Regions from separate parts of the Streptomyces sp. NPDC058470 genome, predicted to be linked through region 1. Evidence: riboswitches for the same ligand, from Rfam matches in the RefSeq annotation. Region 1 holds a riboswitch; the other holds the start of a gene.
The links. Region 1 has a riboswitch for glycine ahead of gcvT (glycine cleavage system aminomethyltransferase GcvT). Riboswitches for the same ligand answer to the same signal wherever they lie in the genome.

Region 1 (5,929 bases):
ATGTAGTAGTGCAGGACCGCCGGGATGATGCCGGCCGCGCCGTTCGTCGGGGCCGTGACGACCCGGCCGCCCGCCGCGTTCTCCTCGTTCACCGCCATCGCGTAGAGGGTGATCCACTCCATGGCGTGGGCCAACGGGTCGCCCTCGGCGCGGAGTTGGCGCGCGGACATGGCCGCGCGGCGGCGGACCTTGAGACCGCCCGGCAGGATGCCCTCGCGGGACATGCCGCGCGAGGTGCATGCCTGCATGACGCGCCAGATCGCGAGGAGGCCCTCGCGGATCTCCTCCTCCGTCCGCCAGGCCCGCTCGTTCTCCAGCATCAGCGCGGAGATCGACAGACCGGTCTCGCGGGTCAGCCGCAGCAGCTCGTCGCCCGTACGGAAGGGGTACTTGAGGACCGTGTCGTCCAGCTTGATGCGGTCCTCGCCCACCGCGTCGTCGTCGACCACGAAGCCGCCGCCGACCGAGTAGTACGTCTTTTCCAGCACGGGTTCGCCCGAGGCGCCGTACGCGAAGACCGTCATGCCGTTCGCGTGGTACGGCAGCGTCTTGCGGCGGTGCAGGATCAGGTCGTCGGAGAAGGAGAAGTCGATCTCGTGCTCGCCCAGCAGCTTCAGGCGGCCCGCCGACCTGATCTCCTCGACCCGGCCGTCGGCTCCCTCCACGTCCACCGTCCGCGGTGAGGCGCCCTCCAGACCGAGCAGCACCGCCTTGGGGGTGCCGTGCCCGTGGCCGGTCGCGCCCAGGGAGCCGTACAGCTCGGCACGTATCGACACCACCGAGTCCAGCACGGCCTCGTTGCGCAGGCGCCGGGCGAACATGCGTGCCGCGCGCATCGGGCCCACCGTGTGGGAGCTGGACGGGCCGATGCCGATCGAGAACAGGTCGAAGACCGAGATGGCCACGGGAGCTCCTCAAAGCAGGCAAAACAGGGGTGGTGCAAGGGGCGGGCGCCGCCCACAGCTGTCATCCAGTGTGCGCGGCGCCCCGAAGAAACGTACGTTCCAGGCGAATCCGATGACGAAACGCAGGAAACGCGTGAAGCCGTACGAACTTCTACAGGCCGGGATACAGCGGGTGCTTGTCCGCCAGCGCGGACACCCGGGTCCTCAGTGAGTCCGCGTCGGCCGCCCCGAAGGGAGACGGCGCCTTGAGGGCTTCCGCGATGATGTCCGCGACCTCGGCGAAGTCCTCGGTCGTGAAGCCGCGGGTCGCCAGAGCCGGCGTACCGATACGGAGACCCGAGGTCACCATCGGCGGACGCGGGTCGTTCGGGACGGCGTTGCGGTTGACCGTGATGCCGACCTCGTGGAGACGGTCCTCGGCCTGCTGTCCGTCGAGCTCGGCGTTGCGCAGGTCGACCAGGACGAGGTGCACGTCCGTGCCGCCGGAGAGCACCGAGACACCGGCCGACGTCACGTCGTCCTGGACCAGCCGCTCCGCCAGGATCCGCGCACCGTCAAGGGTCCGCTGCTGGCGCTCCTTGAACTCGTCCGTCGCGGCGACCTTGAAGGAGACGGCCTTGGCGGCGATCACATGCTCCAGCGGACCGCCCTGCTGGCCCGGGAAGACCGCCGAGTTGATCTTCTTGGCGAGCTCGGCCGTGGACAGGATCACGCCACCGCGCGGGCCGCCCAGCGTCTTGTGGGTGGTGGTCGTGACGACATGGGCGTGCGGTACGGGGTTGGGGTGCAGGCCCGCCGCCACCAGACCGGCGAAGTGCGCCATGTCGACCATCAGGTACGCGCCGACCTCGTCCGCGATCCGGCGGAACTCGGCGAAGTCGAGCTGACGCGGGTACGCCGACCAGCCGGCCACGATCAGCTTCGGCTGGGACTCCTTGGCGAGCTTCTCGACCTCGGCCATGTCGACCTGGCCGGTGGCGTCGTCCACGTGGTAGGCGACCACGTTGTAGAGCTTGCCGGAGAAGTTGATCTTCATGCCGTGGGTCAGGTGCCCGCCGTGCGCGAGGTTCAGACCCATGATCGTGTCGCCCGGCTTGATCAGCGCGAACATCGCGGCCGCGTTGGCCTGGGCGCCCGAGTGGGGCTGCACGTTGGCGTGCTCGGCACCGAAGAGCGCCTTGACGCGGTCGATGGCGATCTGCTCGATGACATCGACGTGCTCACAGCCGCCGTAGTAGCGGCGGCCGGGGTAGCCCTCGGCGTACTTGTTGGTCAGGACCGAGCCCTGGGCCTCCATGACCGCGACCGGAGCGAAGTTCTCCGAGGCGATCATCTCGAGGGTGGACTGCTGGCGGAGCAGCTCGGCGTCGACGGCGGCGGCGACGTCCGGGTCGAGTTCGTGGAGAGAGGTGTTCAGAAGCGACTTGGGTTCAGACATGGGGCTACGACTCCTCAGCCGGCGGTGAAAGCGGTGTACTCGTCGGCGGAGAGCAGGTCGTCCGGCTCGTCCGCGATGCGCACCTTGAACAGCCAGCCGCCGTCGAAGGGGGCCGAGTTGACCAGGGCGGGGTCGTCCACCACGTCCTGGTTGAACTCCACGATCTCGCCGGTGACCGGCGCGTACAGGTCACTCACCGACTTGGTCGACTCCAGCTCACCGCAGGACTCGCCCGCGGTCACCGTGTCACCGACCTCCGGAAGCTGGGCGTAGACGACATCGCCGAGCGCGTTGGCCGCGAACTCGGTGATGCCGACCGTCGAGACGCCGTCCTCGGCGACCGACAGCCACTCGTGCTCCTTGCTGTAGCGCAGCTGCTGGGGGTTGCTCATGTCCTGAATTCTCCTGTACGCGGGGGAGTGCTGATGACGGGGGGAGGGGTGATGAGCTGGGCGGATGTGTGCCCGGTGGCACGTCCGGCAGGTACGGCCGGGCTGGTTGTCCGATGTGTGCCCCGGTGTCGCTTCTGTCGACCGTGGAGCCCGAAGCCCGGCCTGTGGGCCAGTCTCACTTCTGGCGCTTGTAGAACGGCAGCGCCACGACCTCGTACGGCTCGTGGCTGCCCCGGATGTCCACACCGACTCCGGCGGTACCCGGAGCGGAGTGCGCGGCGTCGACGTAGGCCATCGCGATCGGCTTGCCCAGCGTCGGGGACGGGGCGCCCGAGGTGACCTCGCCGACGACCTTGCCGTCGGCGACGACGGCGTACCCCGCGCGAGGGACGCGACGGCCCTCGGCGATCAGACCGACGAGCACCCGCGGCGGGTTCTCGACAGCCGCCGCGGCGGCTTCGGAGAGCGCCTCGCGCCCCACGAAGTCACCCTCCTTCTCGAACTTCACGACCCGGCCGAGGCCGGCGTCGAAGGGGGTGAGCGAGGTGCTCAGCTCATGCCCGTACAGCGGCATGCCCGCCTCCAGGCGCAGGGTGTCCCGGCAGGACAGACCGCACGGGATGAGCCCGTACGGGGCGCCCGCCTCGGTCAGCGCCTGCCACACCTTCTCGGCGTCGCCGGGGGAGACGAACAGCTCGAAGCCGTCCTCGCCGGTGTAGCCGGTGCGGGCGATGAGGGCGGGGACGCCCGCGACCGTGCCGGGCAGACCCGCGTAGTACTTCAGGCCGTCGAGGTCGGCGTCGGTGAGGGACCTGAGGATGCCGGGGGACTCCGGGCCCTGAACGGCGATCAGCGCGTACGCGTCACGGTCGTCCCGCACGACGGCGTCGAAGCCCGCCGAACGCTCCACGAGGGCGTCCAGCACGACCTGGGCGTTGGAGGCGTTGGCGACAACCATGTACTCGTGTTCCTGAAGGCGGTACACGATCAGGTCGTCGAGGATGCCGCCGTCCGCCCGGCAGATCATCGTGTAGCGGGCGCGGCCGACACCGACCGAGGCGATGTTGCCGACCAGTGCGTGGTTGAGGAGCGCGGCGGCCTGGGGCCCGCCGACCGTGATCTCTCCCATGTGCGAGAGGTCGAAGAGGCCGGCCTTCGTACGGACGGCGAGGTGCTCGTCGCGTTCGGAGCCGTAGCGCAGGGGCATGTCCCAGCCCGCGAAGTCGGTCATCGTCGCGCCGAGCGAGCGATGCAGGGCATCGAGCGCGGTGTGACGGGGTGCGTTGCTGCTCATCGGTGGGGCTCCCAAGGCATGACGGCGAGGTCGTTCCTCCCCATCTGTCATCGGAACCTGAGAGGTTCATCACGACCCCGCGAAACGGTGGTCATGACTTGCACCTTGGGTGGGGCCACTGGTCGGCGGCCCGCTTTTCAGATGTGCCTCGCCCGCGCGGTACGGGGCCTGAGAGATTCAAGGGAGGGACTTGCTCCTTCGGCGCCCGGGGCGACATGCCCCCGGGACTCTCCCGCGCGGATTCAAGCGGCCGGTATGCAGTTGGCGCGCACATCATTGCACGCATCCCGGGGACACGGGAGGGGCACCTTCGAACGCACCCTCACAGCGACCCGCAGTGACTCACGGCGCCTTACAGTGACGTCCTGCAGCGACCTGTAACCAGCCTGTGGCAGTCCGATTACGGAAACAGGAAGCACCGCGCATTACCTTCTCTTTACACTCGGCGGGGATGGGTCTCCAGACCCATGGGGAGGACGGTCACGGTGAACAGGACCACGGCGTACGCGACGACGGCGGGCCTCGCGCTGCCCAAGCAGCCCGGTGCCCCGGCCCGGGAGGTGTGCCACCCGCTCCCGACGGCTGTCGTCCGCGACCTCAGGGACCGCGCGGGACACAGCCCGCACGGCCTGCACTTCGGCAGTTCCGACGTCGTGGTGGTCACCGGACTCCCCGGCAGCGGCAAGTCGACCCTGATGCGCCGCGCCGTCTCGGGCCCGCGCGTCGACTCGCAGGACACCCGCGACCGCTGGGACGGATGGATGTCCCGCTGGCTCCCGTACGCGGTCTACCGCCCCCTCGTCCGCCTCGCCCACTACACGGGCCTGCACCGCGCGTTGCGCTCCGGCGCCGGAGTCGTCGTACACGACTGCGGTACGCAGGCCTGGGTCCGCCGCTGGCTCGCGCGCGAGGCCCGCCGCCGCGGCGGCGCGCTGCACCTGCTGCTGCTCGACGTCACACCGGGCACGGCGCTCGACGGTCAGCGCGAGCGCGGCCGCGGCGTCTCGCGGTACGCGTTCACCCGCCACCGCGGCGCGGTCGCCCGGCTGCTGCGCTCCGTCGAGAAGGGCGACCTGCCGGAGGGCTGCGGTTCCGCGGTGCTCGTCGACCGCGACGCGGCGGACGTGCTGCGCCGGATCGACTTCGGTGGCTGAGAGGGGCGGGGGGAGTGGCTGGGAACCGCCGAAGCGGCCGAGACTGCGTACAAGCCCACTAACCTAGCCAGCCGGAACACCCGAACACCGGAACAGTGGTTCACAGCAGGCGGTAGACAGATGGACTTCCCGCAATTCCCCGACTTCCCCGGCCTCCCGGCGCAGGCCCACCCCCATCCGCACGGCGGATGGCCGGGCAACGAGCTGGAGGAGGTGCTCGCGGCGTCCCTCGGCGTGCCCGCGGGGCCCTCGTCGGGTGCCCGCATCGTCGAGGTCCTCGGCCGCAGCTTCGTCTGGGTCCCGCTGCCGAACGGCGGCGGCCCGCACAGCGGCCCGCTCGACCTTCCCACGCTGGAGATCGCGGGCCAGGCGTACGTCCCCGTCTTCAGCTCCGAGGAGCAGTTCCGCCAGGTCACCGGCGGGCACATGTCGTTCACGATCGCGCCCGCCGTCGAGTTCGCCCGCGGGCTGCCCCCGCAGGCCGGCATCGTGGTCAACCCGGACGGTGTGGTCGGCGTACCGCTGCCGCCCCTCGCGGTCGCCGAGCTGTGCCGCGCCGGGCATACGCCGCTGGACGGATCCGCGAGCGGCGGCCGGGTGCGGCTCTTCGAGCCCGACTGGCAGGACGACCCGGTGGACTTCCTGTCCGCCGCCTCCGCCGAGTTCGCCGGGACCGGCGTCGTGCTGACCGCCCGCCGCTGCCTGGCCGGCATCGAGGGCGGCTCGCCCGTGATGTTCATCGGCGT
Region 2 (5,929 bases), on a different contig from region 1:
CCGGGCTCTGTCCGGGGGGACCCCCAGGAAGGTCCATGCTTCGATCACCGAGCGGCGGTGCCGATCACGGTACCGCCGCCACGGACAGCGGACTGATGAGCATCGGCACGGTGCTCAACGTACTGCGCGACGAGTTCCCCGAAGTCACGATCTCCAAGATCAGGTTCCTGGAGTCGGAGGGGCTCATCGAGCCACAGCGGACCCCTTCGGGGTATCGCAAGTTCAGCGCCAACGACGTCGAGCGCCTCGGCCACGTCCTGAGGATGCAGCGGGACCACTATCTGCCGCTGAAGGTCATCCGTGAGTATCTGGACGCCCTGGAGCGCGGTGAGCCGGTGCGGCTGCCGACCGTGGGCCGTCAGCGCGACTCGGGCGAGGGTGAGCTGTTCGCCGAGCACGAGGCGCCCACGGCGGCCCGGGTTGGTCGCGCCGAGCTCCTTGCCGCTGCCGAGATCGGCGAGCCGGAACTGGAGGAGTGGGAGTCGTACGGCCTCATCGTGCCGTTCCCGGACGGGGCGTACGACGCCGAAGCGGTGACCGTCGCCGCGCTCGTCGTCGAGCTGGGCCGGTTCGGGATCGAGCCGCGTCACCTGCGCGCGATGAAGGCCGCGGCCGAGCGTGACGCGGGGCTGGTCGATCAGGTGGTGGCCCCGCTGCGGCGGCACCGCAATCCGCAGACGAGGGCGCACGCGGAGGCGCGTACGAAGGAGCTGGCGGGGCTCACGGTGAAGCTGCACGCGGCACTGGTGCAGACCGCGCTCGGTGTGCGACTGTCCTGACCCGGGGCGCTCCGCGGGTGTCGGATCGTCCACCCGTTCCGTGCCCGACTACCCAAACGTCCCGGGCACGGCCTAGGGTTGCTGTGTGAACGAGCTCGATGTCGTAGGTGTCCGGGTCGAAATGCCCTCCAACCAACCGATCGTGCTTCTGCGTGAAGTGGGAGGCGATCGTTACCTCCCCATCTGGATCGGACCGGGGGAGGCGACGGCGATCGCCTTCGCCCAGCAGGGCATGGCCCCGGCGCGACCGCTGACCCACGACCTGTTCAAGGACGTGCTGGAAGCCGTCGGCCAGGAGCTCACCGAAGTGCGCATCACGGACCTGCGTGAGGGCGTCTTCTACGCGGAACTGGTGTTCGCCAGCGGGGTCGAGGTGAGCGCCAGGCCTTCCGACGCCATAGCGCTGGCCCTGCGCACCGGGACGCCGATCTACGGCAGCGACGGGGTGCTCGACGACGCCGGTATCGCGATCCCGGACGAGCAGGAGGACGAAGTGGAGAAGTTCCGCGAGTTCCTCGACCAGATCTCGCCCGAGGACTTCGGGACCAACAGCCAGTGAGGGCCGGGGCCCCGGAGAACTCCGGGCGGCAATTGCCAGCGGCCAGTGTGGTGTGCCGCGGCCCGCTCGGAGAGCATTCGGCTAGCCTTTCCCCGCGGTGGGGCACGGGAAACCACTCCTAGGGTGATTATCACTCGGCGTGCCGAGTGTGGCGATCGTTGACGCACCCCTGGTGACTGCCTACCGTCGAGAAGGCAGGTCAAGGACGGAGGTCGGCGTGAGAAGCAGCGGCGACGGTACGGCTGGGGGTGCTCCCGGACGCGGTCTGGGGGAGAGCGGCCCGTACCCGCTTCATGGCAACGCGGCCGATCACATTCCGCGGCGGCCGACAGCAGTGTCCGGTGAAGGCGAGGCGGTTTCCGAGGAGGTCGGCTACCGCGGTCCAACGGCGTGCGCTGCCGCGGGCATCACCTACCGGCAGTTGGACTACTGGGCGAGGACCGGACTGGTCGAGCCGAGCGTGCGGCCCGCCTACGGGTCGGGGACGCAGCGGCTGTACAGCTTCAAGGACGTGGTCGTCCTGAAGATCGTCAAGCGGTTCCTCGACACCGGGGTGTCGCTGCAGAACATCCGCACCACGGTCCAGCATCTGAGGGAGCCCGGTTTCCGGGATCTGGAGCGGATGACGCTGATGAGCGACGGCGCCACGGTCTACGAGTGCACATCCCCCGACGAGGTCCACGCGCTGCTCCAGGGCGGCCAGGGGGTCTTCGGGATCGCCGTGGGCGTGGTGTGGCGGGATGTCGAGGGTGCGCTCTCGCAGCTGCAAGGGGAGCGTGTGGACACCGGCGAGACGCTGGTGAGGAACAACCCCTCCGACGAGCTGGCACGAAGGCGCAATCGCGCGGTCTGAGGATCTGTAGAGCGGAAGAGGCTGATGGTGCCCCGGCTTGCCGGGGCATTGTCAGTGGCGTAGGGCAGCATCGGAGATGTGAGAACAGCGCCCACGATCCTGCATCTGGACATGGATGCCTTCTTCGCCTCGGCGGAGCAGGCGTCCAAGCCGAGCCTGCGCGGGAAAGCGGTCGTCGTGGGCGGGCTCGGACCACGTGGGGTCGTCTCCACGTGCTCGTACGAGGCACGGGTCTTCGGGGTGCACTCGGCGATGCCCATGGCCCAGGCACGCCGGCTCGCGCCGAACGCCGCGTATCTCGTGCCGCGCTTCGGGATCTACCGAGAGGTCAGCGAGCAGGTGATGGGGCTGCTGCAGGCCCTGTCGCCGCTGGTGGAGCCGCTGAGCCTGGACGAGGCGTTCGTCGATCTGGAGGCAGGGGAAGCGGCCTGGGACGAGGCGTCGGCGCGGCTGACCGGAGTGAAGCTGCGCGCGGACATCCGGGCCGTCACCGGGCTCACCGGATCGGTGGGGCTCGCCGCTTCCAAGATGCTCGCGAAGATCGCCTCGGAGCAGGCCAAACCCGATGGTCTGGTGCTGATAGAGCCGGGGACCGAGCGTGCGCTGCTGGGACCCATGCCGGTGCGGACGCTGCCGGGCGTCGGGCCGGCGACGGGGGACCATCTGCGGCGGGCCGGGATCACCACCGTCCAGGAGCTCGCCGAGGCGGGCGAGGACGAGCTCGTACGTCTGCTGGGGAAGTCCCACGGGCACGCGCTGTACGCGATGGCGCTGGCGCGCGACGACCGGCCCGTGGTCGCCGAGCGGGAGACCAAGTCGGTGTCCGTCGAGGACACGTACGACGTGGACATCCATGACCGGGTGCGGGTCGGTCTGGAGGTGCAGCGGCTCGCCGACCGGTGTGTGCAGCGGTTGCGTGGAGCCGGGCTGTCGGGGCGCACCATCGTGCTGAAGGTGCGGAGGTACGACTTCTCGACGCTGACCCGGTCCGAGACGCTACGGGGGCCCACGGACGACCCCGGGGTGGTGCGGGAGGCGGCCGCCCGGCTCCTTGAGTCGGTGGACACGACCGGTGGCGTACGGCTGCTCGGTGTGGGTGTCTCAGGGCTGGCCGACTACACGCAGGAGGACCTGTTCGCGCAGGCGCAGGCTGCCGCGGGGGAGCTGGCGGCGCAGGAGCACATGGAGGAGGAGGTGGCGGAGGGGGCCGTCGAGGAGCAGGTGCCGCTGACTGAGCGGCGGTGGTCCGCGGGGCACGATGTGCGGCACGCCGAGTTCGGGCACGGGTGGGTGCAGGGCAGCGGGCTCGGGCGGGTCACCGTTCGGTTCGAGACGCCGTACTCCGAGCCCGGGCGGGTACGGACGTTCCGTGCCGACGATCCGGGGCTGGAGCCGGCGGAGCCGTTGCCCTTGGTGGCGGAGACCGTCGGCCATCACCGTGAAGGTTGAGCTGCGGGCTTTGCCTAGAGGGGGTGGAGCGCGGCTTCAGGCTTCGTCCGTGCCCGCCAGGCGGCCGAAGTCGCGGTCCGGTGCGGGAGGCGGGGATGACACGTCGAGGCCGTAGTGGTGGTAGAGCTGGAGTTCCTGCTCGGGGGAGAGGTGGCGGCCGACGCCGAAGTCGGGCGCGTCCTTGATCAGCGCCCGCTCGAAGGGGATGTGCAGCGTGCCTTCGACGAGTTCGCTGGGCTCCAGGGGCACGAAGGCGTCCCTGCTGAACAGTCCCGTGCGTATGGCCGCCCACTCCGGGACCCCGGTCGCGTCGTCGAGGTAGACCTCGTCGATCGTGCCGATCTTGGCGCCATTGCGGTCGAATGCCTTGCGGCCGATCAGGTTGCGCGGATCGATGTCGGTCTGCACGTTGCCCTCCATTTGGTCGCAACTCATCCGTAAGCACTACAAAAGAGCAGATTCAGGAAGGTGGCCACTCGAAGGCTCGGGAGTTGTCCTCGCTGGTAGGCTGGCAGCGGCTGCTGACCCTGTGCGGGAGAGTCCTCAAGACACCATCGGAGGGCGCCGAAGGAGCAAATCCTCCCCGGAATCTCTCAGGCCCACGTACCGCACGGACGAGGTCACTCTGGAAAGCAGAGCGGGTGCCGACGACGGCTCCCGCTCTCACCGACGGTGAAAGTCGGGTCGCAGCGGGCGGGCGGGCCGGTGAAACTCTCAGGTTGAGATGACAGAGGGGGAGGCCGTCGGGGTACCCGTGCCGGGGTGCCCCTCGAAGGTCGCGTCAGACCAGGAGGCCTCCGCAATGACCGCCCCTCGCATTCCGCTCTCCGAACTCGAACAGGGAATCCCCTTCGAGCAGCGCCACATCGGGCCCGACACCGAAGCCCGGGCCAAGATGCTCGCGCAGGTCGGATACGGCTCGCTCGACGAGCTCACCGCCACCGCGGTGCCCGACGTGATCAAGAACGCCGAGGCGCTGGAGCTGCCGGGCGCACGCACCGAGGCCGAGGTACTGGCCGAGCTGCGCACCCTCGCGGACCGTAACCAGGTGCTCGACTCGATGATCGGGCTCGGTTACTACGGGACCTTCACTCCGCCGGTGATCCTGCGGAACGTCATGGAGAGCCCGGCCTGGTACACCGCGTACACGCCGTATCAGCCGGAGATCTCGCAGGGCCGCCTCGAAGCGCTGCTGAACTTCCAGACTGTCGTCGCCGAGCTGACCGGGCTGCCGACGTCCGGTGCCTCGCTGCTCGACGAGAGCACCGCGGCCGCCGAGGCGATGGCGCTGTCCCGGCGCATGGGGAAGAACAAGAAGGGTCTCTTCCTGGTCGACGCGGACGTGATGCCGCAGACCGTCGCGGTCATCCGGACCCGCGCCGAGCCGACCGGCGTCGAGGTCGTCCTCGCCGACCTGAGCGCGGGCATCCCCGCCGAGATCGCCGGGCGTGAGATCAACGGCGTGCTGACCCAGTACCCGGGCGCCTCCGGTGTCGTACGCGACATCAAGCCGCTCATCGAGCAGGCGCACGAGCTGGGTGCGGTCGTCACCGTCGCCGCCGACCTGCTGGCCCTGACCCTGCTGACCTCGCCGGGTGAGCTGGGCGCGGACATCGCGGTCGGTACGACGCAGCGGTTCGGGGTGCCGATGGCCTTCGGCGGTCCGCACGCCGGGTACATGGCGGTGCGCGAGAAGTTCGCGCGCAGCCTGCCGGGCCGGCTGGTGGGCGTGTCCGTCGACGCGGACGGGCACAAGGCGTACCGGCTTGCTCTGCAGACGCGGGAGCAGCACATCCGTCGTGAGAAGGCGACGAGCAACATCTGTACCGCTCAGGTGCTGCTCGCCGTGATGGCCGGCATGTACGCCGTCTACCACGGTCCTGAGGGACTGAAGACGATCGCGCGGCGGACGCACCGGTACGCGACGATCCTCGCCGACGGGCTGAAGGCGGGCGGAGTCGAGGTCGTCCACGGTGCCTACTTCGACACGTTGACCGTGCGCGTCCCGGGCCGGGCCGCCGAGATACTGGCCGGCGCGCGCGACCAGGGGGTCAACCTGCGCCTCGTGGACGCCGACCGGGTGTCGATCTCGTGCGACGAGACCACCACACGCAGGCAACTCGCCGCCGTGTGGACCGCGTTCGGCGTCGAGGGCGATGTCGAGGCGCTGGACTCGACCGCCGAGGACACTCTTCCGACCGCGCTGCTGCGCACCGACGAGTACCTCACGCACCCGGTGTTCCACCAGTACCGCTCCGAGACGGCGATGCTGCGCTACCTGCGCAGGCT

Region 2: another riboswitch for glycine. It lies ahead of gcvP (aminomethyl-transferring glycine dehydrogenase); the one in region 1 lies ahead of gcvT (glycine cleavage system aminomethyltransferase GcvT).

What each region holds. Positions count from the first base shown of each region.
Region 1 covers NZ_JBHXMF010000033.1:48,576-54,504, reverse strand. Annotated here, with positions in the region: gene ACFWP7_RS23985 (L-serine ammonia-lyase) at 1-905, opposite strand, end outside; gene glyA (serine hydroxymethyltransferase) at 1,057-2,343, opposite strand; gene gcvH (glycine cleavage system protein GcvH) at 2,358-2,735, opposite strand; gene gcvT (glycine cleavage system aminomethyltransferase GcvT) at 2,911-4,029, opposite strand; glycine riboswitch at 4,177-4,274, opposite strand; gene ACFWP7_RS23965 (AAA family ATPase) at 4,515-5,183, shown strand; gene ACFWP7_RS23960 (enhanced serine sensitivity protein SseB) at 5,304-5,929, shown strand, end outside.
Region 2 covers NZ_JBHXMF010000051.1:53,320-59,248, reverse strand. Annotated here, with positions in the region: gene ACFWP7_RS31485 (MerR family transcriptional regulator) at 36-779, shown strand; gene ACFWP7_RS31480 (bifunctional nuclease family protein) at 865-1,338, shown strand; gene ACFWP7_RS31475 (MerR family transcriptional regulator) at 1,556-2,191, shown strand; gene ACFWP7_RS31470 (DNA polymerase IV) at 2,270-3,640, shown strand; gene ACFWP7_RS31465 (PRC-barrel domain-containing protein) at 3,677-4,048, opposite strand; glycine riboswitch at 4,163-4,259, shown strand; gene gcvP (aminomethyl-transferring glycine dehydrogenase) at 4,443-5,929, shown strand, end outside.